DNA from 3 places in the Brevibacillus sp. FSL K6-0770 genome. Region 3 is predicted to be linked to each of the others. Evidence: riboswitches for the same ligand, from Rfam matches in the RefSeq annotation. Region 3 holds a riboswitch; each other region holds the start of a gene.
The links. A riboswitch is a leader RNA that binds a small molecule or an ion and turns the genes downstream of it on or off. The one in region 3 is predicted to bind cyclic di-GMP.
Positions count from the first base shown of each region.

Region 1: it holds a riboswitch for cyclic di-GMP, as region 3 does, so the genes downstream of both, NST23_RS08050 (methyl-accepting chemotaxis protein) here and ggt (gamma-glutamyltransferase) in region 3, are expected to answer to the same signal.
Region 2: it holds a riboswitch for cyclic di-GMP, as region 3 does, so the genes downstream of both, NST23_RS05500 (GNAT family N-acetyltransferase) here and ggt (gamma-glutamyltransferase) in region 3, are expected to answer to the same signal.

Region 1 covers NZ_JBBOBQ010000001.1:1,637,255-1,639,522, reverse strand. The annotation lists gene moaA (GTP 3',8-cyclase MoaA) at 1-831, opposite strand, end outside; cyclic di-GMP riboswitch class II at 1,020-1,102, shown strand; gene NST23_RS08050 (methyl-accepting chemotaxis protein) at 1,251-2,268, shown strand, end outside.
Region 2 covers NZ_JBBOBQ010000001.1:1,073,779-1,076,046, forward strand. The annotation lists gene NST23_RS05495 (methyl-accepting chemotaxis protein) at 1-531, opposite strand, end outside; gene NST23_RS05500 (GNAT family N-acetyltransferase) at 533-1,009, opposite strand; cyclic di-GMP riboswitch class I at 1,322-1,405, opposite strand; gene NST23_RS05505 (hypothetical protein) at 1,600-1,782, shown strand; gene NST23_RS05510 (TrmB family transcriptional regulator) at 1,888-2,268, shown strand, end outside.
Region 3 covers NZ_JBBOBQ010000001.1:5,611,254-5,613,521, reverse strand. The annotation lists gene ggt (gamma-glutamyltransferase) at 1-1,514, opposite strand, end outside; cyclic di-GMP riboswitch class I at 1,699-1,787, opposite strand; gene NST23_RS26680 (SET domain-containing protein) at 2,034-2,268, shown strand, end outside.

The DNA of each region.
Region 1 (2,268 bases), 4.0 Mb from region 3:
CATTTTGCCCTCTGCGGACAGCCTGGCGCGGGTACAGGTGGAGCAAAAAGCTTGCGTCACAGAAGAAATCAGCCCGATCTCCTGATCCCCGTCCTCGTAGCGATAGCGCGAAGCGACCTCCCCGAAGTAATTTGCCTCGATCGGAACAAGCGGCATCTCCTGGTGAATCATGCGGACGATTTCGCTGGACGGCACGACCTGATCCAGCTTCCAGCCATTGGAGTTTCCGACATCCATAAATTCAATGAAGCGCAAAGTATGCCCCTGCTCGCGGAAGTATTTGGCCATCGGCAAAATATCTTGGTCATTCACTCCCCGCTGCACGACCATGTTGATTTTCACGCCAAGACCTGCTTCAGCCGCCGCCCGTATGCCGTCCAGCACAGCTTCTACCGGATAGCCCCTGCCGTTCAATGTGCCGAACCGCTCGTTGTCCAGACTGTCGAGACTGACTGTCACGCGGTCAAGTCCTGCTTCCTTCAGAGCCTGCGCGTGGCGGACGAGCAACGAACCGTTGGTGGTCATAGCGATGTCGTGAATACCTGCTACTTTTTTTATCATTTCAATTAACACAGGCAAGCCTCTGCGCATGAGCGGCTCTCCGCCTGTAATTCTGATTTTCTGGACGCCAAGCGAGGCGAAAATGTCGGTCAGTCGAACAATCTCTTCAAATGAAAGCAGCTTGTGCTGCGGCAAAAACTCAAAGTCCGGTCCAAAAATTTCCGCAGGCATGCAGTATCTGCAACGAAAATTGCATTTGTCTGTCACGGAAATACGCAAATCGCGGAGAGGGCGATTTCGTGTATCAACGAGTGGCGACTGCTCTGGCATTGGCTGTCACTCTCCTTTTTCCTAGCGTATCATATCCACGATCGGGCGTAATAGCTTTCCTGCACTTTCGCCTGGTTGTTCCTATGCAAAACCATAATATTTTGCTTGAAAGTGTAAATAGCTCATTTTTGCTATTCCCTTTTTGAATTAATATAAGCTAATATGACTATATATTGTGAAATTGTATAACTGAAAGTGGAAGCGATGATCAGCGATTTGTATGTGGGCACTTGAATGGCTGGGAGTGAGTAGTGCAACCGACCCTATTATTGCTGTAGGGTCGGTTTATTTTATCCCAGAACATTTGTCGTGTCCACTATCGCCAATTCACTCACCAAAGCACCATTGACGTATGCTCTCTTCCCCCGTTTTGAAGCGAACGACTAAAAAAGAGAAAAGCAAAGAATCCGGAGGTCTGCATGCAATTTTTTACGAAGAAAACAAAGCCATGGACAGAGTACGTAAAATCCTCTCACACGACTGACATCGATCAAGTAGGAGAACGAGTAAAGGAGCGCTTGTCCTTTTTAGGGGTGGATCAAGACACGCTCGCCCATGTCAAAAATGCTGCCGAAACGCTTTCGCCCTTTAAAGCGAAGATTGTCGACCAATTTTACGGCGCAATCACGGCTGTTGATCAATTGCAAAAACTGATTCTCGACCACTCAACACTAGGAAAATTGAAACACACATTGGAGTTGTATCTTGAACAGTTTCTGCAGGCGAATGTGGATTACGAATACGTGAAGACGAGAATTGTGATTGGACAAGTTCACAGCCGCATTCATCTGACAGCCGATCATTTTATCTCCGCTCATCATATGTTGATTCAGATCATGACATCGATCTTGATGGAAAAATGGAGCCATCAGCCGCATCAAATGATGCAAATGGTCACATCCGTCCAAAAACTGGCAGCGTTCGATCAGCAACTGATCGTGGAAGTATATATGGAAGAGACGTTCAAATCATTTTTGTTCGGCATCTCCGACATGTTGAATCATATGACACAGCTCGATACGACCAAACAGCTCATCTCGGGCATGGACGAACAAATTGAGGAAAGCCACAGCGTGACAGCAGCTACGGAAGAAATGAGCGCTTCCATTCAGGAAGTGGCCAACCACGCTATCAAGGTGGCGGAAGGAACGGACGATGCCGTCCACTCCGCAGAACAGAGCAGGCAGATCATCAATGCCGCACTGGGAGACATCCGGCAAGTCGGGCGCGTCTTCGAAGAGGTCATGGGCCGCGTCAACAAGCTCGATCAGGAGATTCACCAGACCCAGGATGTCGTGCATATTATTCGGGAAATCGCCGAGCAAACGAATCTGCTCGCCCTCAACGCCAGTATCGAGGCTGCGCGGGCAGGCGACCAGGGGCGCGGCTTCGCGGTTGTCGCCTCGGAAGTTCGCAAATTGGCCGAGCATACAAAAG
Region 2 (2,268 bases), 4.5 Mb from region 3:
CGCCTGCTGCTTCTGTTCTTCGCTCTCCTGTTGCAGTCTGTTGTTGAATATCGCGTGCATCATGCTTGTTGCCGATACGAAGCAGAAGGTAAGCAGGTAGTACATCAAATGAACCGGATTGGAGGTATAAAAAATCGCCTCGCCATTTGTCAGGAAGTAGTACGTGACGATCCCGAGCGCTGCCACGATCGTCAAAATGTTGATCAGCCTGTCCTGATAAATCCCCATGACGGCTACGAAGAACATGATGGTCATAATATTGACCAGCCAAGGATCAAGCCCGGTAATTATGAACATGAAGATGCCGATTACCGCGAAGTTGAAAAACTTCATGAATGGAGCCATTTTGTCGCGCCACGCCGGACGATTGGACAAATACGCGAACGGCGCCAGCACTCCGTACAAAATACCGAGCACAGTCAAGACGAAGGAAATCGGCACTCCCATGATGAGATTCACGATTTGCACCACGGTAATGATGCTTGCAAAAACAATGACGACCCAATTATTTCTTCTTTGTAAAAGTTCCATGTCAGCTAACCTCAACTTTTATTTGTTTGCAAAGCGTTTGATACCAGGAAAATGCGGGATGGTCCTTGCTCGTATAGGCTTCCTGCAGGTGAAAAATGGTCGGGATGGCGTTCGCCCCTTTGTAATAGACCATATCCTTCACTTGTGTCGCTTTGACGTTGTATTTTGTATTAATCAACTGAAAAAAAGCCGGGTCTGCTAAACCGACTGCATGCGTATAACCGTGTTTTTCAGCATAATCGATCATGAGGGCAACGCCCCAACGTCCCAGTTTTCCACGGTATTTCGGCAAGACAGCGAAACTGTCTACTTCCACCACTTTCATATCGGCGCTCAACACGTCCTGAAACAAATTGCGGAGAAAAGCAGAAGATTTTTCATGTGGCGTAAATTCAAAAGTACCGCCTGCTTCGTCATCTTCTGACAATAGCAAATAAGCATCGGAACCATTTTTGACGTATTCCATTTCAAAGCCCATGGAGGTCCAAACGCTCTCCTTGATTTGGTGAAAACTCGCCAAAGACTCTACTGAATCAACCAGTTTGTACATAATACTCCACTCCATTTTTATCTCTCTTTTGTTTTTTCATGTACAAGTTTACTGTTGATAGATGGACTGGCGCCTCCTTTCTATGAGATTGCACACAAAACGGCCATGACCGTTTTGTTGACCGCAAGCGGCCACATCCAATTTCTTGAAAAACGTCGAGACGTTTTTCACACAAAAAAGGCCATTCCACACACGGGAACAGCCTTCAGTCACCATCATCGCACAATTACGCACATGATGTATGGCAACCCGGCTGTCATGGTCGAAGACTTTAGACCCGTGGTTTTGCGTCGCCACCTTTCGATGACTTTGCCTTTGTCATTCAGTTTGCGAAAAATGTATAGTCATGTCGAATCATGCAAAATATAATCCAAAAGAAACAGTCTTGTCAAGTTTTGGTAGGGTAAAAATAACCAATTCTTTATAAAAATAGTCAGAATTAAGGTAACGGTAAGAGTAGCGTAACAAAATTTTACCATCCATCCGATAAAGATAGAGAGAAGAGGAGGGATGAGAGGATGGCAGAGACGAAAACAATCGAATTTCACTTTTCAGGGGGAGAAGTGATCCGCATTGAGACGACAGAACCGGAAGAGATCATCCAGATGGTCGCCAACCAGAAAGATGGATGGCTCCAGTACGACGATATCGTCATCAATGTGCGAAACGTTTCTTATATTAAAGTGAAAGAAATCGCTTAACAGCATGTGTGAAAAAAGCTCTCGAATGCCGAGGGCTTTTTTTGTTGCATGTTTGGCGGGAGAGGCATTATAGTGAGTATAAGACTAACGACTAAAGAGGACGATATGGACGACATTTACAAAGAGTTGCAAAAGCTCGGTTTTTCCCAATACGAGTGCAAGGCTTACATTGGCTTGTTGAAGCATTCCCCGATTACCGGATACGAAATCAGCAAGCGCTCCGGCGTACCGCGCTCGATGATTTACGAGGTCATAGGCAAGCTGCTGGAAAAAGGGGCGGTCTATACGGTGCCTTCAGAGCCTGTGACTTACGCGCCGCTTGCGGCCAGAGAGTTGATTCGCAGATTGCGTGGACAGTTCGAGCAGTCCTTCGACTATTTGGAAAAAAGCTTGTCCGCTTTGGAGTCTGAGCAAGAAGTCGATGTGATTCGCCGGATCAGCGGCGACGAACTGGTGCTGACGGAGATGCGGCAAATGATCAAGCAG
Region 3 (2,268 bases):
GAGCCCCAGTTGCGTCCGTGCAGCCATCTTGGAGCCTCGATCGCATCCTGTACGCTAAAGCCGAAGTCGACAATACGCGTTACGAGAGCCGCTTGCGTTTGTGGCTGTCCTTCGCCGCCTTGTGTTCCGTAAAGCAGGTAAGGCTTGTCCCCTTTGAAGAGCATGGCAGGGTTAATCGTATGGAAGGTGCGCTTTCCAGGCTCCAGGTGGTTAATGTGTTTCGGATCGAGAGAGAAGTAGCTTCCACGGTTTTGCAACAGGACGCCAGTATCTTTTGCTACGATACCGGAACCCCAGTCAAAATAGTGGCTCTGGATGATCGAAACGGCGTTGCCGTCCTTGTCCACGACGCCAAACCAAGTAGTGTCCCCTTTTGGATCGAGCGGCTCTACTGCTTTTGCCGCTTGCTTCATATCGATGCGTGCAGCCAAATCTTTGCCGTGTTGCTTGGACAACAGCTCGTCCACCGGAATGTCGACGAAAGCAGGGTCTGTCAGCCATTTGTCACGGTCGGCAAAAGCTTGCTTGGTGGCTTCTACAATCGTGTGGTAGTAGTCCGGCGTCCCTTCGCCCATGCTCTTGAGGTCGAAGTTGTTCAACACGTTCAAGATCGAGAGCGAAGCCATGCCCTGGGAGTTGGGCGGTACGTTGTAAGCCTTGTAGCCGCGGTAGTCGACTGTAATCGGTTCTGCCCATGTGGAGGTGTGTTTTTCAAAGTCTTTCAAGGTGAGCAGCCCGCCGTTTTTCTGCATATCCGCTACGATTTTTTTGGCGACTTCGCCTTTGTAGAATCCGTCTGCTCCTTTTTTCGCAATGATTTGCAAAGTTTTGGCCAGGTCCTTTTGCTTGAGGATTTCGCCAGGCGCATACGGCTCTCCGTTCGGCTTCAGGAAGGTTTTGCGGAACCCTTCAAAGCGCTGGAGGTTTTTCAAATCGTTATCGTTCGGATCGATGGCGTATTTTGTCCAATAAACCTGGTTCGGTGAGACGGGATATCCATTTTCAGCGTATCCGATCGCCGGTTCAAGCAGCCTGTGCCACGGAAGCTTGCTGTTGCCCATGCTTTTGTGCGCGTAGTTGTACGCTTCCCACCAGCCGGAAACAACGCCTGGCACCGTATTGGCAGACTCGTAGCCGCGGGAAGGAATTTTTTCGTAGCCTTTGCCTTTGTAGTAGTCGATCGTTGCTTTTTCGCCAGCTCGTCCGCTGCCGTTCAACGCTTTCAGTTCCTTGGTCTTGGCGTTGTAGATGAGCCAGAAGTTATCTCCGCCGATCGTTGTGTAATGCGGGTAGACGACGGCGAGAGTAGAAGCGGCTGTGATGGCGGCATCTACAGCGTTGCCGCCGTCTTCCAATGTTTTCAGGGCTGCTGCTGTAGCCAGATAGTGTGGTGTTGTTACCATTGCGTTTGGCGACATTGATGTTGGCCGATTAGCTGCTTGAACCGGAGACAGGGTTGCCAGGCCGATTGCAGTAGTCAATGCGACAGTAGAAAGTTTCTTCCAGAATGACATCGTATGAAGCCTCCTTGTATGTTTGATGAACGATTCCAACAATCCGACAGCTTTTCGCAGCCTCACCTCCTTAACTGAAAATGAATATTTTTACACATAAATACATAAATGGACAAAAATAGACAATTGTTGCGCAAAAAAAGACCAATGATATAGGATCATTGGTCTTGTCCTACACCAATACTTCGGTAGCTGGCTGGCGTGCCCGCTTGTGCGGAGGTAGCCCCTCTAGCTTTGCGTCGCCGGATTTCCCCGGGTTTGCCGTTTCGATATCAATGGGTAACGCATCCAGTTGATAATAGAAAACTGATTCAATTGTTACAGGAAAATTTTCCTAATCATCCGTTTGTCAATAATATAGACTATTTGTCGATTGGGGTAAATAAGAAAAATTTTTTTAATCTAGAAAAAAAGGGAGGAACAGGGAGTTGTGTGTTTTTCCCGACATTCACACACCACTATTGGCCGAACTGCTTATGATGGTAAAAACGCACATTTGCCAAGGAGTGAATCAAGGCCATGATGCATCCCGATACGGAGCTTCGCTATATCAACGATGAAATCGGGTACGGTGTTTTTGCGACAAAATTGATCCCGAAAGGCACGATTGTCTGGGCACAGGATGACCTGGATCAGGTATTGGACCCGGCATATGTGGAAAAACTGGACCCATTGAGAAAGCAGGATGTGCAGAAGTATTCCTTCAAAAATCAGTTTGGAAAATACATCTTGTGCTGGGATAAGGCCCGATTTG